2 regions of the Paenisporosarcina sp. FSL H8-0542 genome follow, and region 1 is predicted to be linked to the other one. Evidence: a T-box and tRNA genes for the amino acid it is inferred to sense, from the RefSeq annotation. Region 1 holds a T-box; the other holds one or more tRNA genes.
What was found. A T-box is a leader RNA that pairs with one kind of tRNA and senses whether it is charged. The one in region 1 lies ahead of serS (serine--tRNA ligase), so its partner is inferred to be a tRNA-Ser.
Positions count from the first base shown of each region.

Region 1 (15,582 bases):
TAAAATGTCTTCAATAGATCCATCCAAATAAATAAGTAAGTCTGGATGCGGGAAATACGGCGTCATCACCATTGCATCAAAGAGACTTGTATACGTCTCATAATCTGTTAGGTTCATTGTTCCTTTTTCCATATGCATTTTAGCGAAAATCCCTGTATCTTCGTATATCGAGCGATCTTGAATAAAACCGCCGCCGTATTCAAAAATACGTTTTTGTTCTTTAAAACGTTCTGCCAGGAAATAAATTTGTAAGTGGAAGCTCCATTTTTCAAAGTCATCATAGAAACGATCTAAATATGGATTGGCGTCCACTTTTTCAAAAGAGGTATGGAATTTTAGTGCGTCTGCAAGTGCTTTGGTCATCGTTGATTTCCCTACACCCACTGTACCTGCTATTGTAATCACGGCATTTTTTGGAATGCCATATTTTTCACGTAAGTTCATGCGTGGAGACTCCTTTTTTGTAGTGTATCATCTACTTTATTTAAGATCCATTTCAAATCAGATTCGTTTTGAACAAAATCAATTTCATCTCCGTTGAAACGAAGAACTGGAATTTCCGGATGTGTTTCTTCGAAGTACTGAATGAATGCATGGTAATCAGCTGAAAGTTGTTCCATATATTCTGCACTTATCAATTTTTCGAATTCACGCCCGCGCTGTGCGATGCGTTTCATCAGTGTATCCAAGCTTGCATGCAAATAGATGACCATGTTCGGCTTTGGCATATCCTGAGTCAAAATACGGTAAATTGATTCGTACTTCACATACTCTTCTGCCGGAAGTGTACGTTTGGCGAAGATTAAATTTTTGAAAATGTGGTAATCTGCAACGACAGGTTCATGATTGGCAATGTATTTCTTTTGAATATCACTTAGTTGTTTGTAGCGGTTGCAAAGGAAAAACATTTCCGTTTGGAAACTCCACTCATCGATATCTTCATAAAACTTATTTAAAAATGGATTTTCATCCACAATTTCTTTTAAAAGTTGAAACTTATTTGCATCGGCTATGGCCTTAGATAATGAAGTTTTTCCAACACCAATTGGGCCTTCAACTGTGATAAATGGAATCGGCATCAGAAGTCCTCCTACTCGTTCTCAGTCGTTCAGTGCCCTTTATTCTATCATAGCTGGAAAACGAAAAACAGAGCTAAAAACCACTTTTCCAAAGCGGAAAAGGGTTTTAGCTCTATCTTTTTTTCACGTGGAACATTTCATTAAGAACGACCCAGTTCTGTGGGAATTGGAAGGCAATGTGCCAGTAACTGATTCCTTTCAAACCTAATTCTTTTAATAAATCAAATTTCGCTTTAATCGAACGGGCATCCTCAAACCATACTACATGTTCTTTTCCATCCCGCCAGTAATTGAAATATGGTGCTTGCGCTACCTCATCATATAAGATTGCTGCATTACGTTCCCGGGCAAGTTCCACAGCCCGCTTCGGACTAATCGTTTGAGCCGGTGGATTTCCTGGTTTATATGGTAATGTCCAGTCATACCCGTACAAATTTTGACCCATCATGATTTTTTTAGCAGGTATTTCTGTTAATGCGTATGTGAGTACATTACGTACCGGTCCAATTGGAGACACGGCCATCGGTGGACCTCCGCTATAGCCCCATTCATAGGTCATAATGACAACAAAATCGACTACTTCACCGATTTTTTTGTAGTCATGCCCTCCATACCATTTTCCGACCTGATCGGCGGACGTTTTCGGAGCAAGTGCAGCAGAAAGAGTCAAACCTTTTGCCGCTGTTTTTAAACGCTTTAAGAAGTTAACATAGTTTTGTCGATCTTCTTTTCGTAAATACTCAAAATCCACATGAATATCTTTTGCATTTTTCGCCTTGGCTTCAGCCAGGATATTTTGAATGAGTTTATCTTGCACAGCAGTGCTCGCGAAAATGTCTTGCGCTAAAGTATCACTGAATGCACCATTCTCAATATTAGAAATAACTATTGCAGAAACCATATTTTGATCTTGCGCAATCTGATCAAGTCCACTCCAATCCAATGGCGTTAACGTACCATCCCGTTTGACTTCATATGAAAATGGCATCATATACGTCAATAATGGACCACGTTTCTTTACCTCATCCAGCACGGCTTGGGATGGTTTTTCGGTGTACCATTCCACGTACGCATTCGTTTCAGTCGTTGGGCGATTTGGATCTGGTGCGCCAGGAATGACAATCGTTTGACCGACTACCAAAACGTTCGGATCAGTAAGCTCATTGAAATTGGCCAGTGTGGTAGGGTCGACCCCGAACCTATTGGCAATAGAGTACAGACTATCCCCTTGCTTTACTACATAAATATTCATCTAAAACCTCCTTGTTCCACATCTCATTTATGCTATGCGTAGGATGAACAAAACATGCTACACTAAAATGAAGGAGCGATGCGGAATGGATGTATTTGAAAAAGACCGGACTTTCATGCTTGAAGCATTAAGCGAAGCTCAAAAAGCTGCCACTCTAGGTGAAGTGCCAATTGGTGCAGTTATTGTTTATCAGGATGAAATCATTGCACGTGCACATAACTTAAGAGAAACGACTCAAAACGCAACGACTCACGCAGAGTTGTTGGCAATCCAGCAAGCTTGTGCAAAAATCGGAAGTTGGCGTCTGGAAGAAATGACCCTTTACGTCACACTTGAACCTTGCCCGATGTGTGCTGGGGCAATATTGCAGTCACGAATTCCCCGGGTGGTTTACGGTGCGCGTGACGTTAAAGCAGGTTGCGTCGACTCACTCTATCGATTGTTAAACGACGCACGGTTTAATCATGAATGTGAGGTAACTGAAGGAATATTAGCTGAAGAATGCGGCGGAATTCTTACACAATTTTTCCGTAATTTGCGTGAACAAAAAAAGAACCGGAAACGAACTTAAGTTAAAGTTCATTTCCGGTTTTCTTCATTTTTCAATATTTATTTACTGATGATTTCTTTTCCACCCATATATGAACGTAAAACCTCAGGAATGATAACAGAGCCGTCTTCTTGTTGGAAGTTTTCCAAAATAGCAGCTACTGTACGGCCAAGTGCCAATCCACTACCGTTTAACGTATGCACAAATTCCGGTTTGGCATTTGGCTCACGACGGAAGCGAATGTTTGCACGACGTGCTTGGAAATCCTCAAAGTTACTGCAAGAAGAAATTTCACGGTACACGCCTTGTGCAGGAATCCATACTTCGATATCGTATTTTTTCGCTGCCGTAAATCCTAAATCCGCTGTACACATTTTCAAGACACGATATGGCAAGCCCAATAATTGAAGAACTTTCTCCGCATGTCCTGTTAATTTCTCCAATTCATTATAAGAATCATCAGGATTCACAAAACGAACAAGTTCCACTTTGTTGAATTGATGTTGACGAATCAAACCACGTGTATCACGCCCGGCAGAACCCGCTTCAGAACGGAAACAAGCACTGTATGCAGCAAAACCTTGTGGCAATGCATCTTTTGTTAAAATTTCATCACGGTAGAAGTTTGTTACCGTTACTTCAGACGTCGGAATCAAGAAGAAATCTTCTTTTTCAATTAAGAATGCATCTTCTTCAAACTTCGGCAATTGACCTGTACCTGTAAGACTTGCACGGTTTGCCAAGTATGGAGGTAGCATTTCTTCATAGCCATGCTCTTCGGTATGAAGATCGATCATGAAGTTCATAAGAGCACGTTCCAAACGAGCACCTAGACCACGGTAGAATAGGAAACGGCTACCAGTTGTTTTTGCCGCACGTTCGAAATCGACAATATTCAAATCTGTCGCGATATCCCAGTGAGGTTTTGGTTCAAAATCAAATTCACGTATTTCTCCCCATGTACGATCTTCAATGTTATCATCTTCAGAATCCCCAACCGGAACGCTGTCATGTGGAATATTTGGAAGACGCATCATCATATCTGCAAACTTTTCTTCTACACTACGTAATTCTTCATCCAACACTTTAATTTCATCGCCTACTTGACGCATACGCAAGATTACATCGTCCGCATTTTCTTTATTGCGCTTCATAACCGCAATTTTTTCAGATGCCTCATTTCGTTCTGCTTTTAATACTTCTGCTTTGCCGATTAGTTCACGACGTTTAGAATCAAGCTCTGCAAATTGATCAAAGTTCCCTAAGTCTTCACCGCGTTTTTCAAGTTTTGCTTTCACTTCTTCGTAATTATCTCTTACGCGTTTTACATCTAACATGTATTTTCCTCCTTCGATTTCGATGATGGGAGATTAGTAACAAGCGTTAAAAAGACGTTTTAGAAATCGCCGAAAAGCGTTGTAGCCCACTCTAGCTCGACTCCTCCGGTGAGGAATCGAAAACTCGTTTTCGAATGAGTTTCTGAAGCGAAGGTGCGAGCTGGGCTACGAAGCTGGACAACAAAAAAAGCCCTCCATCCCCTTGGAAAGGGACGAGAGCTACCCGCGTTGCCACCCTGATTGATTTGTCCATGCGAACAAATCCACTTGTCTCATAACGGCTTTTCAACCGGCTGCAACTTACTAATTTTCAGTCGCGCAACTCCAGGACGGATTCACAAGTGTTTTTACCAGCTCGCACCAACCGCTGGCTCTCTTCAAAAAACGGAACTTGTTACTACTTCCCATCAACGTTTCATATGTGAAATTATCCATACTTTACTACAGGATATGTATTTTGGCAAGCTGTTATACAAGAAAAAACATCAACTTACTCCATTTAAGGAACAAGCTGATGTCTTTTAAATTTCAATAATTAATTTACACCCACTGCTGTAAATGCTGATTTCACACTTGCCACTTCACTGCTGCTTGCGCCATAAAGATCAGTCGCTGCTTGAACAGCTGCTACACGGTATTGGCTAAAAGTAGAGTTTGGTGTTAAATACTGTGTTAACGTACGGTAGAAAATTTTACCCGTTTTGTCATTGCCGATTCCTGCTACGCTGACACTGTAATGTGTGCCGCCATTTGCTAACAGGTATGCAGCTTTGTTGCTGATTCCACTGTTCGAGTGAACACCGCCATTATCCTGTGTTCCCACATAACGTTTCGAGTAATGATCCGGATCTCCATTTTTTGTTGGGTCTGCCATGGATCGTAATGCATCGCCTGATGTTCCCGGTGTATAAATGTCTTCTCCCATTAACCAGTCAGGATTGTTATTGAAATGATATTCTACTAACGTACCGAAAATATCAGACATTGATTCATTGATTGCGCCTGATTCATTTTGATAGACTAAATCCGCAGTTGTATCCGTCACGGCATGAGTTAACTCATGTGCGATAACGTCAAGCGATCCTGATAGAGGGATGAATGTAGAGCCATCTCCGTCACCATACACCATTTGCGAACCGCTCCAGAAAGCATTGTTGTAATTGCGACCGTAATGTACGGTAGAAATTAATTGTGCCCCATTGCCATCATAGCTATTACGGTTATGGACATTTTTATAATAATCATATGTTTGGGCAGCGTAAGCGTGAGCATCAACAGCTGGTCCATCAAAAGCCGCATTCAACACGTTATCTGTATCCAACCATAACGTTCCTGGTGTTTGTGTACGGTTTTTACCATTATACGTAAAGATTCCATTTCCACGCGTACGATCCACCAAATATGAACCATTGCTGTTCGTTACCGTATTAAATGACTTCGTATCACCTAAAACACCCTTACCCGAACCTACTGTGTTGGTACCTGTTGGTGATGTAGCACCAGGTGATGATTTTGCTTCATGAATCTGATTATACGAGGCTAAAATATCCCCTGTTTGTGCATCTACGAAGTACTGATAGTTACCTGGTGATGGATATAAGAATTCAAACTCAAGAGCATACGCATAGTTAGCTTTTCCATCTTTCACATAGATTACGAATTCAGGTTTTGCTTCTTTCGCAAGTTCTGGAGCTTCTCCTACTTTTGCTTCCAGATCTTTGGATGCAATCGCTTGAGCTTCAGCATGTTTGATTTTTGCGCCACTCTTTAAAGATTGTTTTTTATCTAATTCTGGTGCTAGTTCACCGGATACAGCTGTCAATACACCATCCGCATCAATATGCGCTGTTAATACTGATCCGAAAACTGGTACACCTTTATAAACTTGTTGTAATTTTACTAGAGTGAAGCCCGCTTCATCTTTTGTTTCATTCAGTACTTTGAAATTAGAATAAGAATCATTGCTGGTTTTATAGAGTCCTTGTTTTTCTGCTAAATAATTTAACACGATGTCTTTTGCTGCTTTCTTTGATGGGGCTGTTAGTTTACCAGAAATAAAATCCGGTGTATTGCTTTTTTGATTCATGTGGACTTTTTCAGAATTTGCATTTCCTGGTGCTGCCTGTACTGGTGCAATAGCTGCCGATAATGCAACTGTTGCTGCTAAACTCAGACTCACGACTTTTTTCTTCTTCACTCAACTTCACTCCTCAGTTTCTGAAAATTCCGAAATAATTCCGGGTAATTCGTATTGTATCTTTTCTACTATTCTGAATAAATAGGTAACTATCACTGTTTTTTATTGATTAAATACAGGTTTATTATCCTGTTGAAAAAATGGATAATTTTTCTTAAACCTATCTTTAGAATCATTTGGTTTAATAAACCTATATCAATAGATAGAAAGATTATCTAATTAATATCCATTTTTGATTTGTATTTACATATTTCCCTAAATTCAATTAGATGATTACAATTTAATAATCCCATTTAGAACTTCAAAAAAAATAAGCCTGCACAATGGCAGGCTTAATCTTAAACTTTTTGCTTTATAAAATTTACTACTAATTGGACAAAATAAGCAGTTACACGATGATCGTCCGTCAGTTCAGGATGAAAAGAGCATCCTAAAAATTGTCCTTGTTGAGCCATCACAATACGACCGTTATGTTCACATAAGACTTCTGTCTTAGGTCCAACTTCATTAATATGCGGTGCCCTTATGAACACAGCAGGAAAATCATCCGCTACACCTTTTATTAAAAGGCTCACTTCGAAACTATCGACTTGTCGACCAAATGAATTACGTTCTACTGTCACATCCATTACTCCTATATGCGGTTGCTCATATCCTACAAGTGAACCGGCCAGGAGGATAAGCCCTGCACATGTCCCAAACATCGGATGTCCCGCTTTTGCAAATTCGCGTAATGGTTCCATCATGCCGTATAAATCAATCAGTCGACGCATCGCTGTGCTTTCTCCGCCCGGTAGAATTAATCCATCAATCCCAGACAAGTCTTCCACACGTTTGACAACGATTGCTTGTGCTCCGCTCGCTTCTATCGATTGAATATGTTCTCGAACAGCTCCTTGTAGAGCCAATACACCGATTTTCACCATATTACAGTACTCGATCCTGCATTCGATCTTTCGCTTCTAAACGAGACATTTCAATCCCTTTCATCGGCACTCCAAGGTCTTTTGAAATCTCAACAAGTAATTTGTAGTCTTGGTAGTGCGTCGTCGCTTCAACGATTGCACGTGCAAATCTTTCAGGGTTATCTGATTTGAAGATACCTGATCCTACGAAAACTCCGTCTGCTCCAAGTTCCATCATCAATGCTGCATCTGCAGGAGTAGCTACCCCACCTGCTGCAAAGTTTACAACCGGTAATCTGCCCAAGTGTTTGATTTCAAGTAACACATGGTAAGGAGCACCTAGAATTTTTGCTTCCGTCATTAATTCGTCTTCATTCATGTGAATGATTTTACGTACCTGAGCATTTAATTTACGCAAATGACGCACTGCTTCTACAATATTACCCGTACCAGGTTCCCCTTTTGTGCGAAGCATGGAAGCACCTTCACCAATTCTTCGAGCTGCTTCTCCTAAATCTTTGTTCCCACATACAAAAGGAACGGTGAAATTACTCTTAATTAAATGGAACTCTTCGTCTGCTGGTGTTAATACTTCCGATTCATCAATATAATCTACACCCATTGCTTCTAACATGCGGGCTTCAGAAATATGACCTATACGTGCTTTTGCCATAACTGGAATTGTTACTGCATTCAGTACTTCTTCCGTAATACGCGGATCAGCCATTCGTGCTACGCCACCTGCTGCACGAATATCAGAAGGTACTCGTTCCAATGCCATTACCGCTACTGCTCCTGCCGCTTCAGCAATACGAGCTTGTTCTGCGTTGATAACGTCCATGATGACGCCACCTTTTTGCATTTCTGCCATACCACGTTTTACACGATCCGTACCTGTTAAATGTTGAGTCATTGTATATAGCCTCCATTTCATCTAATATTATTAGTATAGTGAAGTATGACCATTTAAAAAGTGTCAGTTTCGAACTATTTAATAAGGTCAGTTAGGAGCGAATGATGGATATTTGGCTCAATCAAGTAGATAAATCCTCACCAACACCTCTATATGAGCAGCTTTATCATGAAATGAAGGAAGCAATCATTCGGGGTGACTTAGAGGTCGGCACTAAGTTGCCTTCTAAAAGACAACTGTCGGAGTTTCTAGCTATCAGTCAAACAACAATTGAACTCGCCTATGGACAGCTGGTTGCTGAAGGTTTTATTAAAGCTGTTGCGCGGAGTGGATATTACGTAGAACAAGTGGAAGAGCTTGCTTATGTAGATGAAACACGTATGGAACATGAGCAATCGGAATCGTTGAAACACGTCTACAGTATTGATTTTAACTCGGGTCGTATTGACACTTCTGCTTTCCCTTTCAATCAATGGCGAAAGTATGCAAAAGAAGTGTTAGATGAAACGTCTCGGGATTTATTGCTACTCGGTCACCCTCAAGGGGATGTGGAGTTAAGACAGGAAATTGCGAGTTATTTATACTCCTCTCGTGGTGTTCGTTGTACAGCACAACAAGTAGTGATAGGTTCAGGAACCGAACAGCTGATGCCACTTTTGATCCGTTTACTCGGGAAACAATCCGTCTTCGCCATTGAAAACCCGGGCTATCCGATGACCCACCATATTTTTGACAATAACGATCGGAAAACTTTGGCCGTTCCTGTCGATGAAGATGGTATGCAAGTAGCAGAATTGGATAAGAAACCTGCAAACGTTGCCTATGTGACGCCTTCCCACCAATTCCCTACCGGGGCGATTCTCTCCGCTTCCAGACGGGTTCAATTACTTAACTGGGCTTCTGCCAAAGAAGGGCGCTATATTATCGAAGATGACTATGACAGTGAATTCCGCTACGTTGGTAAACCAATCCCATCTCTTCAGGGAATGGATCAGCGAGAACGCGTCATTTACATCAGTACCTTTTCAAAATCACTTATGCCTTCCCTACGCATTGCCTATTTTGTGTTACCAATGCACTTACTGCAAGCGTATCGGCAAACATTTCCGTATTATTCATCAACGGTGCCGAGACTCGATCAACATGTTCTTGCGCAGTTCATGAGAGACGGCCATTTTTCAAAGCACTTGAATCGTATGAGAAAGTTATACCGTAAAAAATTGGAGAAGTTAACGCAAGCATTGGACGCGTATAAACCTACAGTTCAAATTTCAGGCGAGCAAGCAGGCATGCACATCGTTTTAACGATTGATAGCGAATCGTCTGATCGCGAGTTAGTTGAACTTGCCAAACAGCAAGACATTCGGGTATACGCCTTGTCCGACTACCATCATCCAACCGAAAATATCCCCTCCAACCCCCAAGTGCTGATTGGTTTCGGTGGTTTTGAAGAAGAAGCATTTGGACCAGCAATAGAGGCCTTAATGAAAGCTTGGCATATAAAGAAAGCATAAAAAAACCGTGATTTCTTCAATTGAAGGAATCACGGTTTTGATTTGTTTTTTGCTTAGAATAATCCACCGACAAAGTCAGAAGCACCATTCCATAGTTTGCCGAAGAAATGACCAACACCTTGTAAGCCTAAAGAGAACCAACTTGCACGTTCAACGGCTTCAGTTGTTACAACATCAGAAGAATTTGATGCGCCTGTGATGTACCCGTAATCTGACCCTTCAGACTTTACAATTTCCACATGACCAATTACTTCATCCTTCTTAATCGCAGCTTCCAAAGAACCATCTTTCATTTTCTTCTCATCAAGCACCAATTTGGGCTTGTATAAATCTTTTTCGCTTGATTTAATGACCATTTCAATCGGCTCTTTTACTGTAATGCCGACTTGGTCTTCTTTCCCTTTAATTACAGGGATATCTTTTTGGTCTTTAAATACATACCCTGCAGGTAAAACTTCTTCTTTTGCAAATTGCGAGAACCCATAATCAAACAATGCACGAGCAGCGTCAAATCGTGCTTTGTAAGAACCCTCGCCTTTGCTGTCTACTGCCTTCATGACAACCGCAATCACACGCATTCCATCTTTTTCAACTGTACCAGTGAAACAGTGGCCGGCAAAATTCGTTGTACCGGTTTTCAGCCCGTCTACTTTAGCACCCTTGTATTCATACACCAATCCTGGAAGCATGAAGTTCCAGTTTTCCATGTTGATGGCGTCGTCTGTGCCTTCACGGAAAACTTTTCGTGGAATGCTCGTCGTTTCAAGCACTTCCGGGTAATCTTTCAACAAATGGTAAGCAAGTTTCGCAACAGACTTTGCAGGCATAACGTTTTCATCCTGAGGTCCAGTGCCTTGAGGGTGCATGCCTTGTAGATCAGAATTGCTCAACCCAGTAGAGTTGACGAATTTATATCCTTCCAATCCCATCTCTTCGGCTTTCTTGTTCATCATGTTGACGAATTCTGATTCCGTACCTGCAATCGTTTCAGCGATGGCAATGGTTGCTGCATTGGCTGAATAAATCGCCATTGCTTCATATAATTCCTTGATAGAGTATGACCCATCACGACGAAGAGGCACGTTACTCAATACACGATCTTGTGAAATCTTCCATGTGTAATCTGTTACTGAATATTGTTGATCCCAAGTAACTTGTCCGTTTTCAATCGCTTCAAATAATAAGTACTCAGTCATCATTTTCGTCATACTTGCTATACCTAAAGCTGTATCTGCATTTTGTTCGTATAATATTTTTCCTGTATCCGCGTCAATTAATATAGCACCGTCAACCAATAAATTCAGACTCTCTTCAGCATCTGTAGAAGCCGGTTGCGTTACAACCATACTTACCATCAGAATCGGAAGGAGTAACCAGCGCACTAGCGCCTTGCTCACTGCACTTTTCACTTCAGAACCTCCGCCATTCTCTTTTTTAATTTTCCCTTGCTCATTTTATCACAAAAATCTGGCATACGGGACGTTCTGAAAAAAAAGCACCCAATCTGCCTAAAATATAGACGGCAGATAGGTGCTAAAGTTCCGTTATTTAATTAGATAGAGTAATTTGGAGATTCTTTCGTAATTTGCACGTCATGCGGATGGCTTTCAATCAACCCTGCACCCGTCATTTTGATGAACTGTGAATTCTCGCGTAAATCTTGTAAATCTTTCGTTCCACAGTATCCCATACCTGCACGAATACCACCCATCAATTGATGGATTGTATCTGAAAGTGGTCCTTTATAAGGAAGACGACCTTCAATTCCTTCAGGTACTAACTTTTTAGCATCATCTTGGAAATAACGGTCTTTCGAGCCTTTTTCCATCGCCCCAATTGAACCCATTCCACGATATACTTTGAATCGACGACCTTGGAAGATTTCAGTTTCTCCAGGACTTTCTGAAGTTCCTGCTAGTAAACTTCCGAGCATAACAACGTGTCCACCTGCCGCTAAAGCTTTTACAATGTCTCCAGAATACTTAATCCCGCCATCGGCAATGATTGTTTTGCCATGTTTACGAGCTTCTGTCGCACAATCGTAAACAGCCGTAATTTGGGGAACACCGACACCAGCAACAACACGAGTTGTACAAATTGATCCTGGACCAATTCCTACTTTCACCACATCAGCACCAGCTTCAAATAATGCCGCCGTACCTTCAGCAGTTGCTACATTCCCTGCAATGATATCCAATTCAGGATACGTTTTACGAATCTCACTGACAGTATCGATTACGCCCTGTGAATGACCATGAGCCGTATCGATAACAATCACATCGACTTGAGCTTTTACAAGGTGTTCAACACGCTTCATTGTGTCAGAAGTAACTCCTACTGCCGCACCCACCAATAAACGTCCATGATGGTCTTTTGCTGCATTGGGGAACTCAATTACTTTTTCGATATCTTTTATCGTAATTAATCCTTTTAATACACCGGACTCATCCACAATCGGTAGCTTTTCAATTTTATATTGTTGTAAAATCTTTTCTGCATCCTCAAGAGTTGTCCCTACTGGAGCAGTAACCAATTCTTCTCTCGTCATCACATCTTCAATTGCCAATGAGTAGTCCTGAATAAAGCGAAGATCACGGTTTGTAATAATCCCGACCAACTTTAACTCTTCTTCATTGTTAACAATCGGTACACCAGAAATACGGTATTTACCCATTAAATGTTCTGCATCGTATACTTGATGAGTCGGCGTAAGGAAGAAAGGATCTGTAATAACGCCATTTTCAGAACGTTTTACCGTGACTACTTGCTCAGCCTGTTCTTCAATGCTCATGTTTTTATGAATCACACCAAGACCACCTTGACGAGCCATTGAAATCGCCATTGCAGCTTCAGTGACCGTATCCATACCAGCACTGATGATTGGTATATTTAATTTGATTTTTGACGTCAAATGAACAGACAAACTAACATCTTTCGGTAACACTTCAGACTTCGCTGGAACAAGCAGTACATCATCAAACGTTAAGCCTTCTTTAACAAATTTTGATTCCCACATAATCTCTTACGCCTCCCTATATCCTCATGAATATTATTGATAAGGTTATCAGCGGCTACATGGACTGTCAAGGAACATGTAATAAGAAAGATTATTCGGATATTTCATTAAATATATTGCAACAAATCACCTTCAATTTTCTTTGGCGATGATTGTGGTGCATAACGTTTTACAACTTGCCCGTCGGGATCGACCAAAAACTTTGTAAAGTTCCATTTAATATCTTCGGTCAATAACCCTTTCTTCTCAGAAACCAAGTGTTGGAACAATGGATGAGCATTGTCACCTTTCACATCTATCTTCTGGAACATCGGGAATGATACGCCATAATTCAATTGACAAAATTCCATTGTTTCTTTTACATCATCAAACTCTTGATTGCTAAATTGCCCGCATGGGAAACCTAAAACGACAAGACCTTGATCCTTATATTCATCATATAATTCTTGTAACTCTTGAAACTGTGGAGTGAATCCGCATTTACTAGCAGTATTCACAATAATCATAGGTTGCCCTTTATAATCACTTAATGAAACTTCCTTGCCATTCACTAAAGTTGCAGCATAATCATAAACATTCGTCATTTGGCAACATCCTCTCGTCTTGCATTTTATATTCTTAACATATCGAGTTACCCGGTAATGTACAAGTAATTGGATTCATCAATACGCTTACAAACTAGCTATAGGTTTAATAGTTAACGATTGATAGATTAATGGATTACTTCATGACAATCACTCTTTCAAGACATATAGCATGCTGTAGCTAATCTCATAAGCCAAGTTAAGTTGATTAGTGAAACAAGATATCTTTTCTATATCAGGGGTTTGAAAATTTATCGCTCAAACTCATCTCACTGGCTAGTAGACTTGTTGAATCAACTTCTCCTAATCAACCGAATCTTCCCTTTAAATAACCCTTCCTCCTCGGAAAAGAGCCCTGGAGCATACGCAGAGTGGTTTCCCATTTAAGTTCTTGGGTTATTACATAAAGTTAAGGTCTTAGAAAGACTAATTGTTTATATTTTCGCTATGCGCTTGTTCAAACCATACCGGTTTCTTATTTGCCTAGCGACGTCCTACTCTTACAGGGGGTGCCCCCCAACTATCATCGGCGCTAGGCTGCGAAAGACGATGAACGGCTGATTTCTTCGTCAACCGCAGGTCTTCAAGTCTCGCGTATATTATACGCTCCGAGTCTCATCCCTTTATTTCCTTGAACTCTTTGTTCCTCCTCTTTATCGCACACCTTCGATTCCTGTTTAAAAAAGAACATAAAAAAACCGACACCTCGAAAGGTATCGATTTCTTATTTTGCCTAGCGACGTCCTACTCTCACAGAGGGTGCCCCCAACTACCATCGGTGCTAGGCTGCGAAAGACGATGCAAGGCAGATTTCTTCGTCAACCGCAGGTCTTCGAGTCTCGCGTATATTATACGCTCCGAGTCTCATCCCTTTGTTTCCTCGAACTCTTTGTTCCTCCTCTTTCTCGCACACCTTCGTACTAAGCTTAAAAAACAACACAAAAAAACCGACACCTCGAAAGGTATCGGTTTCTTATTTTGCCTAGCGACGTCCTACTCTCACAGGGGGAAACCCCCAACTACCATCGGCGCTAAAGAGCTTAACTTCCGTGTTCGGTATGGGAACGGGTGTGACCTCTTTGCCATTATCACTAGACTATTTGAGTGTTTGTTCACTCAAAACTGGATAAACGGGTCATTGAAAACCATTCAAATTCATTTTGGTTAAGTCCTCGATCGATTAGTATTCGTCAGCTGCACACGTCACCGCGCTTCCACCTCGAACCTATCTACCTCATCGTCTTTGAGGGATCTTACTTACTTGCGTAATGGGAAATCTCATCTTGAGGGGGGCTTCATGCTTAGATGCTTTCAGCACTTATCCCGGCCACACATAGCTACCCAGCGATGCTCTTGGCAGAACAACTGGTACACCAGCGGTGTGTCCATCCCGGTCCTCTCGTACTAAGGACAGCTCCTCTCAAATTTCCTACGCCCACGACGGATAGGGACCGAACTGTCTCACGACGTTCTGAACCCAGCTCGCGTACCGCTTTAATGGGCGAACAGCCCAACCCTTGGGACCGACTACAGCCCCAGGATGCGATGAGCCGACATCGAGGTGCCAAACCTCCCCGTCGATGTGGACTCTTGGGGGAGATAAGCCTGTTATCCCCGGGGTAGCTTTTATCCGTTGAGCGATGGCCCTTCCATGCGGAACCACCGGATCACTAAGCCCGTCTTTCGACCCTGCTCGACTTGTAGGTCTCGCAGTCAAGCTCCCTTCTGCCTTTACACTCTACGAATGATTTCCAACCATTCTGAGGGAACCTTTGGGCGCCTCCGTTACACTTTAGGAGGCGACCGCCCCAGTCAAACTGCCCGCCTGACACTGTCTCCTGCCCCGCTAAGGGGCAAGGGTTAGAAGTTCAATACAACCAGGGTAGTATCCCACCGACGCCTCCTCCGAAGCTGGCGCTCCGGAATCTCAGGCTCCTACCTATCCTGTACAAGTTGTACCAAAATTCAATATCAGGCTACAGTAAAGCTCCACGGGGTCTTTCCGTCCTGTCGCGGGTAACCTGCATCTTCACAGGTACTATAATTTCACCGAGTCTCTCGTTGAGACAGTGCCCAGATCGTTACGCCTTTCGTGCGGGTCGGAACTTACCCGACAAGGAATTTCGCTACCTTAGGACCGTTATAGTTACGGCCGCCGTTTACTGGGGCTTCAATTCGCACCTTCGCTTGCGCTAAGCACTCCTCTTAACCTTCCAGCACCGGGCAGGCGTCAGC
Region 1 covers NZ_CP152050.1:14,702-30,283, reverse strand. Annotated here, with positions in the region: gene MHH33_RS00110 (deoxynucleoside kinase) at 1-444, opposite strand, end outside; gene MHH33_RS00105 (deoxynucleoside kinase) at 441-1,079, opposite strand; gene MHH33_RS00100 (glycosyl hydrolase family 18 protein) at 1,192-2,331, opposite strand; gene tadA (tRNA adenosine(34) deaminase TadA) at 2,417-2,902, shown strand; gene serS (serine--tRNA ligase) at 2,941-4,218, opposite strand; T-box leader at 4,424-4,638, opposite strand; gene MHH33_RS00085 (M4 family metallopeptidase) at 4,754-6,415, opposite strand; gene pdxT (pyridoxal 5'-phosphate synthase glutaminase subunit PdxT) at 6,754-7,341, opposite strand; gene pdxS (pyridoxal 5'-phosphate synthase lyase subunit PdxS) at 7,343-8,233, opposite strand; gene MHH33_RS00070 (PLP-dependent aminotransferase family protein) at 8,338-9,747, shown strand; gene MHH33_RS00065 (serine hydrolase) at 9,801-11,156, opposite strand; gene guaB (IMP dehydrogenase) at 11,300-12,763, opposite strand; gene MHH33_RS00055 (glutathione peroxidase) at 12,871-13,347, opposite strand; rRNA gene rrf (5S ribosomal RNA) at 14,328-14,443, opposite strand; rRNA gene MHH33_RS00045 (23S ribosomal RNA) at 14,508-15,582, opposite strand, start outside.

Region 2 (15,582 bases), 1.1 Mb from region 1:
GCACTGACATGTTTGAGTGGTTGACGAAGTTCATATGCCTCAGGTACATTCGTAGGATTACCACCAATCACCCGCTTCATCATTCTACGCATGTCTTCACGTTCCTCATAGGTGAGAACCATGTCTGACACACCTGACCAGGTGACAACCGATGTAATATCTGAACGCAGAACAGCCGTCCATAAAGCCATAATTCCTCCACGAGAAAATGCAAACAAATGAATACGGTTCACTGAAATAAACTGTCTTAATACTTCTACTCCATTGGTAGCGTCAAACCGATCTTCCCCAGCAAATTCATCTCTACCTTCGCCGCCTCTGTTCCCACGATAATAAGGGGCAAACACCACGAATCCTTGTGTGGCAAACTGAGCAATTCGAGCAGATCGAACCATACCAATGTTTTGAATACCTCCACGTAAATAGAGGATTCCCTCATACTTGCCTTCTTTGCGTGGCTCCGCGAGTAACCCTTTTACCCTGAATCCACATGACCAATAGACAATTTCCGTTAATTTAACTAGTGGATTTGGACTTGGATACGGAAGTCTGTGTACAATTGTTCCGTCTACTTTCATCTAACATCACCTGTTCCAACATTTTTCTCATTCCGTCATCTGTCATATGAAAACTAAGATTAGTTGATTTGAAAAACTCCTGTAGCGTCATCCATACAGGGCCCTCAGTCTCAAATCGTTCACTATTGTTTTCAATTGAATCAACTGTTGCACGGAAAACCGCCTTACAAAAAGGCTTACGCTCATGCACCATATATTCTGCAAACCATATTAAATTTGAAAGTTGTGCGCCTGTTTCTTCAAATACTTCCCGTTTTGCTGCTTGTTCTAACGTCTCGCCTGATTCTACTTTTCCACCGGGAAATTCAATCCCTCTTTGTGGATGTTTTGTGAGCAACCACTGGTTCTGCCTGTTCGCTAGCACGAGTACATGTGTGGTAGGAATTAAAAAGGCATTTGGTTCAAATGATAACGTAACTTTTAACCCATGCTGATCTACAAAAGAAAACATGCCTGCTACACTCCTTTCAAATAGTGTAGCGAAGGCATGCACAGCATTCAACTATAATAAGGCAATGTTTCTATTTGTTGTTTTGCTTCTTCATTTCCGTACTCATGAATGACAGCGTATAACTTTTTCAATCGCAAATCGACACCGTCATTTTCTGGGTCTAGATGATAAGGTACATAAGGCGTTTGAGCTCTCCAAAAACCTTTCCATTCAAAGGATTCCTTTTGATCAAATAATTGATCTAGTACGGTTAAAACTTCGGGCTCGGCTTCAATCTCATATTCCCATTGCGAATCCTCAGGATGGAAATAGTATCGGTGATGAGTGACCGAAACATATACTTTCGACATTTTTTCAACCCCTTTTTTCTAGCATGGCATTATGGATATATTTCATGCATGCAACCGATAGGAGAATTGAAAAAAGCAAATTCCCGGAAGGAATTTGCTGCAGCTTGTTGACAAAAGAATAATAATTAATATAAAAGTATAAAAATTGAGTTCTTATTTTTTGCACTCTATCGAAAAAGATTGTGGTCGGCTATTTCTTTCGCTTTCCGCGGACGAAACACTAGCCTCCTCGGCTCAGCTGTCTATGACCGCTGAGCCTGTGGGGTCTAGCTTGTTTCGTTTTTCCACAGGAGTCTTCAGAAATAGCCAACCACCTTCCAACTTATATATTTTGCAGAGACAGCTTACAGAAGCAATTTCTTTTGATTGGAGTGGAGGCGTCTGAAAACATCTGCTCCTGCGGTTACTCGTCGCAAAGATTAGGACCAAATTGCCTTTGGTCCTAATCATTTCAGCGGGAACAGTACGAGCTGAAGACCCCACAGGAAACGAATAGTGCAAATGGAACTTTGCACCATTCGTTTGCGACGAAGCTAGCGAAGCGATGCAGAAGCACCGGTTTTTCTAGTGACGAGGAGACTGAAGCCTGCCCGCGAAACGCGTCCGCCGCAATGGAAATCAACATTTTCTTGCATAGACTCTTTTTCAATAGTATACAGTTATATTCACTCATTTTTTTGTTTGTCTACAGTCTGAAGTAAATTCCCATAAGGATTTTGCTGAGATGCTTATTTGTTTGTATCGCCTAAAAAAGCATTTAACATCCATTGATGTTTTTCAATCGATTGATACACTGCATTCAATACATCTTCTGTCATATCGTCTTCATCTTTTGCAGCTTCGTCCATCCCTTTTTTCAATGATTTCATAATTTTACCGAAATCTTTTACAACTGTTTCAACCATTTGCATATCATTTTCTTTGCCTGTCGCTTCCGTAACATCTGATAGTTCTAAATGCTCCTTCAATGTGGCAACTGGTTTACCGCCTAAAGTAAGCAAACGTTCGGCAATCTCATCCATATGTAACGTTGCTTCATTGTAAAGTTCTTCAAACTTTGCATGTAATGTAAAGAATTGAGGTCCTTTTACGTACCAATGGAAATTATGTAACTTCGCATACATTACTGACCAAGTTGCTACTTGCTTATTTAGTTCTGTATTTAATGCTGCTGACATAAAAACTTCACACTCCTAATTTTATTTATCGCTCTGAATACTTTCAATTTACCACTAAGTTCTCTACAATAAACATACAGAACGAAGTGGAGTGAAAAAAATGTTAGCATTTATGATAATCGTCTCAATAGTAATGGTCATCGGCATCACCATGATGTTCCTTCTTGCAACTAAAAAAGCCTATAAAATAGAGCATAAAATAGATCCAGTTCCAACTGAATCAGCAGGCAAAAGTGACAACACATGAAATTCCTTGTTATGGGCATCTTCCGGTTTTATCAGAAATTCATTTCGCCAATGACACCGCCGAGTTGCCGATTTTATCCAACATGTTCCCATTTCGGCGTTGAAGCTGTCGAAAAACACGGAGCAATCAAAGGCACTTACTTGGCAATCAGCCGTATCCTTCGTTGTCATCCATTTCATGAAGGCGGATATGATCCAGTACCAGAAGAATGGCCTACAAAGAAATGACTTGAAAAGAGTCATTTTTTTTGTGTCCATTTTTCTTGTATTTTAAAGATTTATCTTGTATGATAAGTAAGTTCTTAATTCAAATCGTAATCGTTACTATTTAAAAAGGAGATAAACATGAAGAAATTTCTATTATATAGTTTTATTATTGTTCTTACTTTATTTACTGTTGCTTGTGGAAAAGACACTTCGACTAATGGTAAATCTGAAAACCCCAATGCCTTAACTGTCTATACAACGGTCTATCCACTTACTTACTTTACCGAACGAATCGGTGGCAAGCATGTGAATGTGGAATCCGTATATCCTGCAGGTTCAAACGAGCATACATTCGATCCCACGCAAAAAGATATGATGGATTTAGCAGATGCAGACTTGTTTTTTTATATTGGCTTAGGACTTGAAGGTTTTGTTGAAAATGCGAAAAAGACATTGGCAAATGAAGATGTTTCTTTGGTCGCAACTGCCGATGCAGTTTCTGATAAAGAATTGGAAATGGGTAAAGCAAATGGCCATGGACATGAAGAAGAAGGTCACGATGAGCATGATCATGGTGACATCGATCCGCACCTTTGGATTTCACCTCAAATCAGCATTAAACTTGCATCTTCAATTAAAAATTCTTTAATTGAAAAAGATCCTGAAAATGAAGCAACTTATACTAAGAACTACGACATATTAGTGACTGAACTCAAACAATTGGATTCGGATTTCAAGGAAATGGCGGACGCATCGAATAATAAAACGTTCTTTGTATCCCATGCGGCTTTTGGGTATTTGGCTGGAACATATGGTCTTGAGCAAGTTGCAGTTTCAGGCTTGAATTCACAGGACGAACCTTCTCAACAAGATCTTACTGATATCGTCAAATTGGCAAAAGAAAAAAACATCAAAACGATTTTATTTGAACAAAATGTCTCATCCAATTTAACGAAAGTGATTCAAAATGAAGTCGGTGCAGATGCCATGACCTTGCATAACTTAGGCGTACTGACACAGGAAGATATTAAAAACAAAGAAACTTACTTCACATTAATGGAGCAAAATTTAGAAACATTAAAGAAAGCACTGGCTTCAGCAAACTAATATAAAAACCACGGAATGGCTTTCATTCCGTGGTTTTACTCATTTAAATAGCTTGGTTTGCACTTCGAATTTCTGAAGAATGGCATGATTCCAAGATACTCCGACACCTGGTAAATTAGAGAGTTCGATTTTACCATCATATACATCGATAGGTGGAGTCGCCAAATCCTTCTCCCAAAAATGAGTCGATGAACTGAAATCTCCTGGAAACTTAACTCCTGGTAATGAAGCAAAAGCTAAATTGAATGCTTTTGAAACGCCAAATTCAATCATACCACCCACCCAAATTGGTACCTCTGCTATGACACATTGATTATGAATTTGAAGAGCAGCAGTTAGTCCACCAACTCTACCTTGTTTCATCACAATTATTTTCCCAGACTTGCGTTCAATCATATCCTGGGCATCTGCTAAACTTGCAATACTTTCATCCAGGGCAAATGGCGTTTTCATTATTCGTTGAGCTTCAGCAGACAAGCGATTATGGTGTTCTGAAAAAGGTTGTTCGATTAATGCAAAACCACATTCGTCGAATGCGATTAAGTAATCCAGTGTTCTTTCTGTGAATGCTCCATTCGCATCGGCGAAGAATAACATTTGAGGGTATTGTGCGATAATTGATTTCATGAGCTTTGGATCTGTGTTTTGAGAAATTTTTAACTTTATCCGTTTATACCCGGTTTTTACTGCGGTTTCGATTTCTTCCATCATGGCTTTTTCAGTTGCAGCAGCTACCACTATTCCGGCATTTATAACGGGCCTTGTTCCGCCGATTACTTGCCATAGAGGTTGGTTCAATTTCTTGGCATAAATATCCCATATTGCATGATTAAAAGCCGCTTTTGCCATATGATTGCGTTTTATTTTCTCTAAAGCGGCGTCTAGTTGGTCTGGATGTGAAAAAGATTGATTCAACAAAGCTGGGATTATCCAATTTTCAAGCGTGTTCCAAGCAGTGTCCACTGTTTCTTCGGTGTACCATGGGGAAGTAAATGCCACACATTCGCCTACACCGATTGTACCGTCGACATCCATTACTTCAAGCAAGATACTATCTCGTTCCACCACTTCCTGTAAATGAGTAGAAAACGTTTGCTTTAGCGGTACACATACGTGATATAACGTCACTTGCTTGATTTGGATATTAACCACGCTCTCAGCTCTCTTCTAAGTAATTTATTCGATGCATTCCTTGGCATAGCATTGACTTGATATAATGCTTTCGGCATTTTATAAGGTGCTAATTTGGCTTGTAAAAATGCCTGTAATGATGCCAATGTCATATCCTCATCACTGACAATAAAGGCTACGGGCACTTGTCCCCACTTCTCGTCACTCATTCCGCAGACTCCGGCTTCTCGAATCTGTGGATGTTGAAGAATCGCACTCTCCACTTCTGCTGGGTAAATATTTTCCCCGCCGGAAATAATTAAATCAGAACGTCGGTCGACAACAAATAAATATCCTTCTTCATCGAAATAGCCAATATCGCCGGTATGAAGCCACCCTTTTACTTGGGATGCCGTAGTTGTATGACTGCCAATGTAACCAGGTGTTACATGCCCGCCACGTATGCAAATCTCTCCTTCTTCAAATGGCTTTGATGCTTGATCGATTCGAATGAAACTCAAATACAATGGTTTGCCAGAAGACCCCAGTTTCCTGACCGCATCTTCAGGAGCAAGCGTTGCTGTTTGGGAGGCCGTTTCGGTCATTCCATAAGTTTGCAGTATTGGAATACCGCGAGAAATAGCTCGCTCTAAATAATTGCTCGGAACAGGACCTCCACCCACTAGCATCGTCAGTAAACAAGGCGATACTTTCGCATCCCGCTCCTCTAATTCCCTTAAAATCCTTTCTAGCATAACGGAGACAACAGACATACGTGTGACCTGTCCATCTACTAAATCGTCGACCACTTTTACCAAGTCGAATTTTGAATAGAGCTTCACTTCCATTCCATATAATACGGAGCGAATGAATATGGATAAACCGCTTATGTGAAAGACTGGCATCGTACAAAGCCATACATCATTTGATTGTATCCCCATGTTAAACGCTGAAGCCGTTGCATTCGTGGTATGGTTTCTGACGGTTTGACGAACACCTTTTGGATTTCCCGTTGTACCGGATGTATACATAATGGACATGGTACGATCGATTGGCCATTCATCTTCTATCTCGAATTTGCTTGAAGCCTTTTCTGCCAGTTCGTCCAATGTCACTGATGGGTGGTTAGCCACTCTTGCCTGATAGTCTTTATCGACTAACAAAAGTGTTGGCTGTGCATCGTTAATTTGATAGTCAAGTTCCCCATCAGACAATCGTTCATTTAATAGAACAACTTCACAGCCCAATTGCCAACAGGCATGGATTGTAACAATTAAAGAAGGATTTGAAGGTGATAGAATGGCGACGCGATTTCCATTGTCAATTCCAACTGTCTTTAGTGAACCAGCTAAATTCATTGCTTCGTCGAAAAGCTGTTGAAACGTCCAGGAATGTTGTCCAAATGTTAATGCCTTGCGTTTCGGAGTCATTTTGACCCGTTGTGCTAGCCAGTTAGGGTACATGATTTATAGCCACCTTTAGAAAAAGCTGCCCTTAAAAAGGACAGCTAGAAAATTGTTATTATCAAGGGAAACGTGGGAATTGACCGAAGTCAGGTTTACGTTTTTCCTTAAAGGCATCGCGGCCTTCTTTTGCTTCATCTGTCGTGTAGTAAAGAAGTGTCGCATCTCCAGCCATTTGTTGCAGACCTGCTAAACCATCAGTATCTGCATTCATTGCCGCTTTCAGGAAACGAAGGGCTGTAGGTGACATTGAAAGCATTTCTTCACACCATTGAACCGTTTCATCTTCTAATTGTGCGTAAGGAACTACAGTGTTAACCAAGCCCATGTCTAGTGCTGCCTGTGCGTCATATTGACGGCATAAGTACCAGATTTCACGTGCTTTTTTATGACCGATAATACGAGCTAAATATCCTGAGCCGTATCCTGCATCAAACGATCCCACTTTCGGTCCAGTTTGTCCGAAGATCGCGTTGTCTGCAGCAATCGTCAAATCACATACGACATGCAGTACATGTCCGCCACCGATCGCATAACCCGCTACCATTGCCACTACAGGTTTAGGAATAACACGAATCAGGCGCTGTAAATCCAAAACGTTCAAACGTGGGATTTCATCTTCCCCAACATATCCACCATGTCCACGAACGGACTGGTCTCCACCTGAACAGAAAGCTTTTTCGCCTTCGCCCGTTAATACGATAACGCCTACTTTTGAATCATCGCGTGCATAAGTAAATGCATCCAATAATTCTTTAACTGTTTTAGGTCGGAAAGCATTTCTTACTTCCGGACGGTTAATTGTAATTTTCGCAATACCGTTATATGTTTCATACTTAATATCTTCATATGTACGTTCTGATACCCATTGACGTGTCATACTCTTCCTCCTCAAAATCTTTCTAATACTTGCTCCAATATTATTGTAGCAAACTGAACGGGATTTTCCACATGTATTGCATGTCCTGCCCCTGAAACTTCAAGATGCTGGCTATATCGAATGAGTTCTGTCATTTGTTTGGCAATGATCGTAAATTTTTCATCGAGTTCACCTGTGATTATGATGACAGTGATTTTCAACTCATTCAATCTGGACCAGTAAGAAGGCTGTCTGCCGGTTCCCATTCCCTTTAAACTATTAGCCAATCCCGAAACAGCTTGTTGCATTCGCTCTTCCCTTATGGAATGAAGCTTTATCTCACCTAACTTTTTTTGAGAATGAAATAAAGGAATGTCCTGCCAAAAATCAATAAAAGATGAAAGACCTTCACTTTCCATTTTCTTCGCTAATTTTTCATCTGCAGTTATTCGGGCCAGTCTGTCAGCTTCTGATTGTAAACCTGGAGATGCACTCTCCAGTACGAGCCGCTTAACATGCTTAGGAAATGCAAGCGCATAAGCAAGCGCAATGCGTCCTCCCATAGAATAACCAACGAGGGAGAAATTAGTAACATTCAGAAATAGAAAAAGTTCGTGTAAATCCATCACTTGATCGTACATGATGTAACGATTTGCATCACTCGGTGAATCGGTTTTACCATGCCCCATTAAATCGACTGTAATGCAACGGACAGAATCAGGTAATTGTTCAATAATCGGGACCCATGTTTTCGAGCTACCAGTAAATCCATGTAAAAAGATGATTGTTTCCGAAGCTTCTCTGTTGGTGATAGAATAACTAACTTTCACTCCTCGAACGGTTGCGACTAGTTGTTCCATTTTCGGTCCAACTCCTCAGTAATTCCGTTCCATAACTGACGATGTGTTAAAACATTCTGTTGCCGATTGGTCTTTACTTCAATGATTCGTAAGTCTTTTTGTTTTGGCGTTGATAAAGCTTTTGTAAAATCTTCTTTTGATTCCACAGCAAAATATTCAGCTTCATACATGGTGGCAATTGAATCGAACGTCAAACCGGTTGGCGTACCAAACAATTTTTCGAAGTACGTCTCTTCGGTGGACTGAGGCAAATACGAGAAGATGCCGCCACCATCGTTATTCATAACAACAATGGTGAGGTCAGTTTCATGGAAACGTGTAACCAGTAATCCATTGCTGTCGTGCAGGAACGAGATGTCCCCGATTAATAAAGTCGCAGGTCTTTTTCTCGCCTGCTGAATACCTAGAGCGGTGGAAACAACACCGTCAATTCCATTCGTTCCCCGGTTAGCATAAATCGAAATGTCTTTATCAGTTTGATTGAAGAACGTATCGACATCACGGATTGGCATACTGCTGCCTGAAATAAGATCACTCCCATCAGGCAAATGTTTAAAGAGCAGACCTGCTAGCGCACCTTCGTCGTGTTGTTCATTAATATATCTCTCAACGTGCTTGGTAGCAATCGTATTAGCCTCTGTCCATTTTGGAAGAGCTTCATTCTCTTGAATGTTACTTAACTCTTTCCATAACGCTTGGGCCTCGGATTGGACATGATGAGTCACAACACCTAATGAATCCCTGAACAAAGGATCTTCATCCACCGCAATATAGATTTCAGGCTGTACATCTTTCAAAAATAACGATAGCGGTTTGGATACTGGTTGGGCACCAAAGCGAATAACTACATCGGGAACAATGGACTGTTTAAAGTGTTCACTTTTTAGAAGTGCATCGTATTGTTCCATGAGTAAGTGTTGGCATTCTTGTGGGACGCCTGTCCGAAGTTGAGAAAGTGAATCCGCCAATACAGGCCACTGGATTGACTTAGCAAAAGCCCAAAACTCATTCTTATCAGTGTCTGCCGATAGTTCCCCAACTATAAGTAAACCACGTCTTGCTTGAGCAATCGTCTGTTCAACAAAATCCATATGGGACTGTGAAGCAACGATAGTCCCTGGTAATGATTTTTGAAAAGAAGGAGCTTCTATTTGATAGTCAAAATCAAGCAGTAAAGGTTCACGGAAAGGGATGTTCATATGTACTGGTCCCATTGGTGCAGTCTTTGCGTATGCAATGGCCCTCCCCGTATGACGGATAATAAATGGAATCGTCTCTTTATGGTCGTCAGCCAAAGGAAAGTCCACACTCCACTTAACATGTTTTCCATACAATTGAACTTGATCAATGGCTTGAGGTGCTCCCACTTCCCTAAGTTCATGCGGACGATCTGCCGTTAAAACAATAAGTGGAATTCTCGCATAGTTCGCTTCTACAATAGAAGGAAAATAGTTGGCTGCGGCTGTTCCGGACGTACATAGTAAAAGAACTGGACTCTGTTTAGCTTTTGCCATTCCTAAAGCAAAAAAACCAGCGGATCGCTCATCGATTTGCATATACGTGTTGAATTCTTTTGTAAGACTGAATGCATAAGCCAAGGGAGTAGAACGAGAACCTGGACTGATTACGATATCTTTAACGTCTGCCTGGAGAAAGGTTTGTACAATTGAGTGTACATACTCAGTTAACATTGCACGATTATCCATGTAATTTGCCTCCAAGCGTGCGTAACATCGGCCTGAATTTCACTAACGTCTCCGCATATTCTGAAGTCGGATCCGAATCCGCAACAATACCTCCACCAGCATATAGGTAAGCGTGCGTTTTATTTAATAACGCGGAACGGATCGCAACAGCAAACTCACCATTTCCTTCTGCATCTATCCATCCAACTGGAGCAGCATAGTATCCACGATTCATTTGCTCAACCATTCTAATTATAGCCATGGCATCTCCTCGGGGTTCTCCACCTAAAGCCGGCGTTGGGTGCAAATCTTTAACCAGTTGCAATATTCCTTGACCTTTTTGCAACTTCCCTTCCACCGGTGTATATAGATGCTGGATATCCCTGATTTTCATCAATTTTGGATATTTAGGCACTTTAACATCATCACAATATTGGTTGAAAACACCTGTAATCATATCTACCACGTATTGATGTTCTTCCCTGTTTTTTGAATCCTGCAGTAAATCATTGCCTAATTGCTGATCTTCGGTTGCGGTTTGTCCCCGCTTAACAGATCCAGCTAAGCAAGTGGACAATGCTCGTCGATTTTCCACTTTAACTAAGCGTTCTGGTGTCGCTCCAAAAAACAAATTATCTGCAAGCTCTAAACCAAATAGAAAACTTTCTGGTTGCTCTTTAGACATATGATACATTGCGGATGGTGAACTCACTTCTTCAGCAAAGGTCAGTGTCAATGAACGTGCAATGACAACTTTTTGAGCTTCTCCGGCATGAATAAATTTCGTGACATGTGAAACTGCATCCATATACAACTCTTTGAAGCGCTCATCCATTTGAGTTAATAGAGGCTTTGCATAAGGTTTCAATTCTTTGACCTGTGCTGCATGAATCAGGTCGTCCCGTTCACCTCGCAACCGATCGAATTGAAGTTGTGAATTTTTATCACTCGTGATTAAATGGATGCTGATAAATACTCTGTCATCACGAATAACGAGTTGAAAAGAAGGCACAGTAAAGTAAGCCGAAGGAAACATATCCCACTCGGAAGATAATTTATTGGCTGGATCAAATGAAAACCCGCCAAACAAAATTGGCTGTAAATCATGCTCTTCATTCACGATTTTAGAACATAATTCATTCCATTGTTTATCCACTTCTGCAAAGCGATTTTCTTCTGACGAACTTGTAATGACATGAGCATGTCCAAGTCCGACTAATGTAAATGTCTTTTCACGGTTTTGCCAGTAAAATCGTTGACCTTTATATGACTCTCCTGCTTCAAAGAAAGCAACAGAGGATAATCCATTCACTTCAATTGTTTCTGTATAAAAATGTACGGCCGAAGAATGATCCTCGACTACATATTCTGTGGATGTAAATGACTTTCGTTTCATCCAGCTTCCCTCCGTAATTAGGACTTCATAAACATATGAGGACCCTTTAATATCCTACCTTCTATCATACCTCTTTATTGACAATTCAGCACCCGTTAAGCAAACAATCTACACAGAATTAAGTGGATGAAGTACAATGAGAGAGGTGAAAAAAGAAGAAGGAGCGGAAACTATATGTCACACGAGTTAAAAGCTGATAGTGGCTGGCGTATTTGGTGGCAATTAACACGGCCTCACACGTTAACTGCATCATTTGTTCCGGTGTTTCTAGGTACAATGATTGCAATTTCTTATACAGATATACACTGGCCTTTATTCTTAGCAATGCTAGTTGCAAGTATGCTCATCCAAGCAGCAACTAATATGTTTAATGAGTATTATGATTTCACAAGAGGTTTAGATAATGAGAAGTCTGTGGGAATTGGTGGAGCCATCGTCAGAAATGGCGTTCAACCAAAAACAGTTATGCAGCTCGCGTTACTGCTTTATGCAGTTTCAATTATCTTAGGGATATACATATGTATTGAAACCACTTGGTTGCTGGCAGTCGTTGGTGCTGTGTCAATGGCGATCGGCTATTTCTATACAGGCGGTCCCTACCCGATTGCGTACACACCTTTTGGAGAAATATTTTCAGGTGTATTTATGGGAATGCTCATTGTTCTCATCGCATTTTATATCCAAACAGGTGAAATAACGACCCTTGCTCTATTATTGTCTATACCCAGTATGTTACTTGTTGCAGCAATTATGCTCTCCAATAATATTCGGGATTTAGTAGGTGATAAAGCAAGTGGTCGAAAAACCATGGCCATCTTAATCGGTCGAAAACGAGCAGTTAATGTCTTGTTAGCACTGTTCGTAATTTCATACATTTGGATTTTAATATTAGTTATTCTAAACCTTGTAACGCCTTGGGTACTACTTGTGATCTTAAGCGCAAAGAAACCAGTGCATGCCATCCAAGTTTTCAAAACAAAAGAACACCCACTGGAAGTAATGCCGGCTATGAAAGATACAGCATTAACAAACACACTATTCGGATTCTTACTCGGTATAGGTTTATTGATCGGCTACTTATTATAGAATGAAAAACAACCGCAATTGCATTCAGCAATTGCGGTTGTTTGTTTATAAAAATACTTGTATGAATTTCGTCTGTCGCATTTCGCTACAATTCGACATTTCTCCATAAAAAAACACGCTATCCCGAAGATAGCGCATCTTTTTAAATGACCCCTACGGGATTCGAACCCGTGTTACCGCCGTGAAAGGGCGGTGTCTTAACCGCTTGACCAAGGGGCCTTACGTCTGGCGGAGAAGGAGGGATTTGAACCCTCGCGCCGGTTGCCCGACCTACACCCTTAGCAGGGGCGCCTCTTCAGCCACTTGAGTACTTCCCCAGAAATAATTGGCTCCGAAGGTAGGACTCGAACCTACGACCAATCGATTAACAGTCGATTGCTCTACCACTGAGCTACTTCGGAATGGTGGGCCTAAATGGACTCGAACCATCGACCTCACGCTTATCAGGCGTGCGCTCTAACCAGCTGAGCTATAGGCCCACAAATTGGAGCGGGTGAAGGGAATCGAACCCTCATCATCAGCTTGGAAGGCTGAGGTTTTACCACTAAACTACACCCGCATAATAATGGTGGCTCAGGACGGAATCGAACCGCCGACACAAGGATTTTCAGTCCTTTGCTCTACCGACTGAGCTACTGAGCCACATTGAATTTGTGCTAAGCTTTGAATCTCTTTGTCAGCTTCTTTCGTTCAGTCAGTCACGTACGTTAGTACGCTCCTTCCTTTACTCAATTGCTTCCTCGACCTTCTTTGCTTATCTCAAATTCTTAAAGAATTACTTAATAAAAATGGCGGTCCCGACGGGAATCGAACCCGCGATCTCCTGCGTGACAGGCAGGCATGTTAACCGCTACACCACGGGACCATTTGGTTGCGGGGGCAGGATTTGAACCTGCGACCTTTGGGTTATGAGCCCAACGAGCTACCGTGCTGCTCCACCCCGCGATAATATTATTGTTATAAACACTATGACTCAACGCTTCTAGTAATATCACGATTTCTTTAGCGCGAGTATATGTATGTTTATATGTTTGATGATCTTACACCACACACTTAGTAAAAATGGAGGAGGTAGAGGGATTCGAACCCCCGCGGGATTTGACTCCCCTGTCGGTTTTCAAGACCGATCCCTTCAGCCGGACTTGGGTATACCTCCGCAGTATATAAGTGGTGGACCTTGCAGGACTCGAACCTGCGACCGGACGGTTATGAGCCGTCTGCTCTAACCAACTGAGCTAAAGGTCCTAAAAAATGGCGGCAGAGGGGATCGAACCCCCGACCTCACGGGTATGAACCGTACGCTCTAGCCAGCTGAGCTACGCCGCCAGGATCTTTATAAAATGTTGGTGGAGCCTAGCGGGATCGAACCGCTGACCTCCTGCGTGCAAGGCAGGCGCTCTCCCAGCTGAGCTAAGGCCCCGTAAAAGGGATAAAATAAACTGGTCGGGAAGACAGGATTCGAACCTGCGACCCCTTGGTCCCAAACCAAGTGCTCTACCAAGCTGAGCTACTTCCCGAGTCAAAAATTATGGCGCGCCCGGCAGGAGTCGAACCCACAACCTTCTGATCCGTAGTCAGACGCTCTATCCAATTGAGCTACGGGCGCATATTATACTATTTTAAAAACTGGTGCCGAGGACCGGAATCGAACCGGTACGGTAGTCACCTACCGCAGGATTTTAAGTCCTGTGCGTCTGCCAGTTCCGCCACCCCGGCATTCAAGAAGATATGGAGCGGAAGACGAGGTTCGAACTCGCGACCCCCACCTTGGCAAGGTGGTGTTCTACCACTGAACTACTTCCGCTCGTATAATATTGTAAGAATGGTGCGGGTGAAGGGAGTCGAACCCCCACGCCTTGCGGCGCTAGATCCTAAGTCTAGTGCGTCTGCCAGTTCCGCCACACCCGCAACTTAGTATAAAAATGGTGAGCCATGTAGGATTCGAACCTACGACCCTCTGATTAAAAGTCAGATGCTCTACCAACTGAGCTAATGGCTCTAACAATGGTGCCGGCGAAAGGAGTCGAACCCTCGACCTACTGATTACAAGTCAGTTGCTCTACCAGCTGAGCTACACCGGCACGGTGTTAAAAAAAAATGGTGGAGGATGACGGGCTCGAACCGCCGACCCTCTGCTTGTAAGGCAGATGCTCTCCCAGCTGAGCTAATCCTCCGGAATAAATCGCCCAGCGACGTCCTACTCTCACAGGGGGAAACCCCCAACTACCATCGGCGCTAAAGAGCTTAACTTCCGTGTTCGGTATGGGAACGGGTGTGACCTCTTTGCCATTATCACTGGACTGGGTATTCTTTTTTTAAGACAAGATTTATTATAACAAGTCTGACGAAATTTACAAGTGTTTTTTATTTTTTTAAAAAAACATTTTTGTTCACTCAAAACTGAATAAACGGGTCATTGAAAACCATTAATACTCGGGATTTAGTAGGTGATAAAGAAAGTGGTCGAAAAACGATGGCCATCTTAATCGGTCGCAAACGAGCAGTTAATGTCTTGTTAGCACTGTTCGTAATTTCATACATTTGGATTTTAATATTAGTTGTTCTAAACCTTGTTACGCCTTGGGCACTATTTGTGATCTTAAGCGTAAAGAAACCAGTGCATGACATCCAAGTTTTCAAAACAAAAGAACACCCACTGGAAGTAATGCCGGCTATGAAAGATACAGCATTAACAAATACACTATTCGGATTCTTACTCGGCATAGGTTTATTGATCGGCTACATAATATAGAATGAAAAACAACCGCAATTGCGGTTGTTTGTTTATAAAAATACTTGTATGAATTTCGTCTGTCACGTTTCGCTACAATTCGACATTTCTCCATAAAAAAACACGCTATCCCGAAGATAGCGCATCTTTTTAAATGACCCCTACGGGATTCGAACCCGTGTTACCGCCGTGAAAGGGCGGTGTCTTAACCGCTTGACCAAGGGGCCTTACATCTGGCGGAGAAGGAGGGATTTGAACCCTCGCGCCGGTTGCCC
Region 2 covers NZ_CP152050.1:1,089,563-1,105,144, reverse strand. Annotated here, with positions in the region: gene MHH33_RS06015 (prolyl oligopeptidase family serine peptidase) at 1-578, opposite strand, end outside; gene MHH33_RS06010 (NUDIX domain-containing protein) at 517-1,029, opposite strand; gene MHH33_RS06005 (hypothetical protein) at 1,077-1,379, opposite strand; gene MHH33_RS06000 (DNA starvation/stationary phase protection protein) at 2,108-2,557, opposite strand; gene ytzI (YtzI protein) at 2,658-2,804, shown strand; gene yidD (membrane protein insertion efficiency factor YidD) at 2,801-3,031, shown strand; gene MHH33_RS05985 (zinc ABC transporter substrate-binding protein) at 3,149-4,117, shown strand; gene menC (o-succinylbenzoate synthase) at 4,157-5,245, opposite strand; gene MHH33_RS05975 (o-succinylbenzoate--CoA ligase) at 5,242-6,690, opposite strand; gene menB (1,4-dihydroxy-2-naphthoyl-CoA synthase) at 6,752-7,570, opposite strand; gene menH (2-succinyl-6-hydroxy-2,4-cyclohexadiene-1-carboxylate synthase) at 7,582-8,409, opposite strand; gene menD (2-succinyl-5-enolpyruvyl-6-hydroxy-3-cyclohexene-1-carboxylic-acid synthase) at 8,397-10,115, opposite strand; gene MHH33_RS05955 (isochorismate synthase) at 10,108-11,490, opposite strand; gene MHH33_RS05950 (1,4-dihydroxy-2-naphthoate polyprenyltransferase) at 11,665-12,576, shown strand; tRNA gene MHH33_RS05945 (tRNA-Glu) at 12,724-12,795, opposite strand; tRNA gene MHH33_RS05940 (tRNA-Ser) at 12,803-12,893, opposite strand; tRNA gene MHH33_RS05935 (tRNA-Asn) at 12,903-12,977, opposite strand; tRNA gene MHH33_RS05930 (tRNA-Ile) at 12,979-13,055, opposite strand; tRNA gene MHH33_RS05925 (tRNA-Gly) at 13,062-13,135, opposite strand; tRNA gene MHH33_RS05920 (tRNA-Phe) at 13,143-13,218, opposite strand; tRNA gene MHH33_RS05915 (tRNA-Asp) at 13,366-13,441, opposite strand; tRNA gene MHH33_RS05910 (tRNA-Met) at 13,445-13,521, opposite strand; tRNA gene MHH33_RS05905 (tRNA-Ser) at 13,640-13,732, opposite strand; tRNA gene MHH33_RS05900 (tRNA-Ile) at 13,745-13,821, opposite strand; tRNA gene MHH33_RS05895 (tRNA-Met) at 13,829-13,902, opposite strand; tRNA gene MHH33_RS05890 (tRNA-Ala) at 13,921-13,996, opposite strand; tRNA gene MHH33_RS05885 (tRNA-Pro) at 14,017-14,093, opposite strand; tRNA gene MHH33_RS05880 (tRNA-Arg) at 14,106-14,182, opposite strand; tRNA gene MHH33_RS05875 (tRNA-Leu) at 14,204-14,292, opposite strand; tRNA gene MHH33_RS05870 (tRNA-Gly) at 14,306-14,380, opposite strand; tRNA gene MHH33_RS05865 (tRNA-Leu) at 14,400-14,484, opposite strand; tRNA gene MHH33_RS05860 (tRNA-Lys) at 14,500-14,575, opposite strand; tRNA gene MHH33_RS05855 (tRNA-Thr) at 14,582-14,657, opposite strand; tRNA gene MHH33_RS05850 (tRNA-Val) at 14,675-14,750, opposite strand; rRNA gene rrf (5S ribosomal RNA) at 14,761-14,876, opposite strand; gene MHH33_RS05840 (hypothetical protein) at 14,993-15,328, shown strand; tRNA gene MHH33_RS05835 (tRNA-Glu) at 15,463-15,534, opposite strand; tRNA gene MHH33_RS05830 (tRNA-Ser) at 15,542-15,582, opposite strand, start outside.
Region 2: it has a tRNA-Ser gene. The T-box ahead of serS (serine--tRNA ligase) is inferred to sense a tRNA for this amino acid. The anticodon was not compared.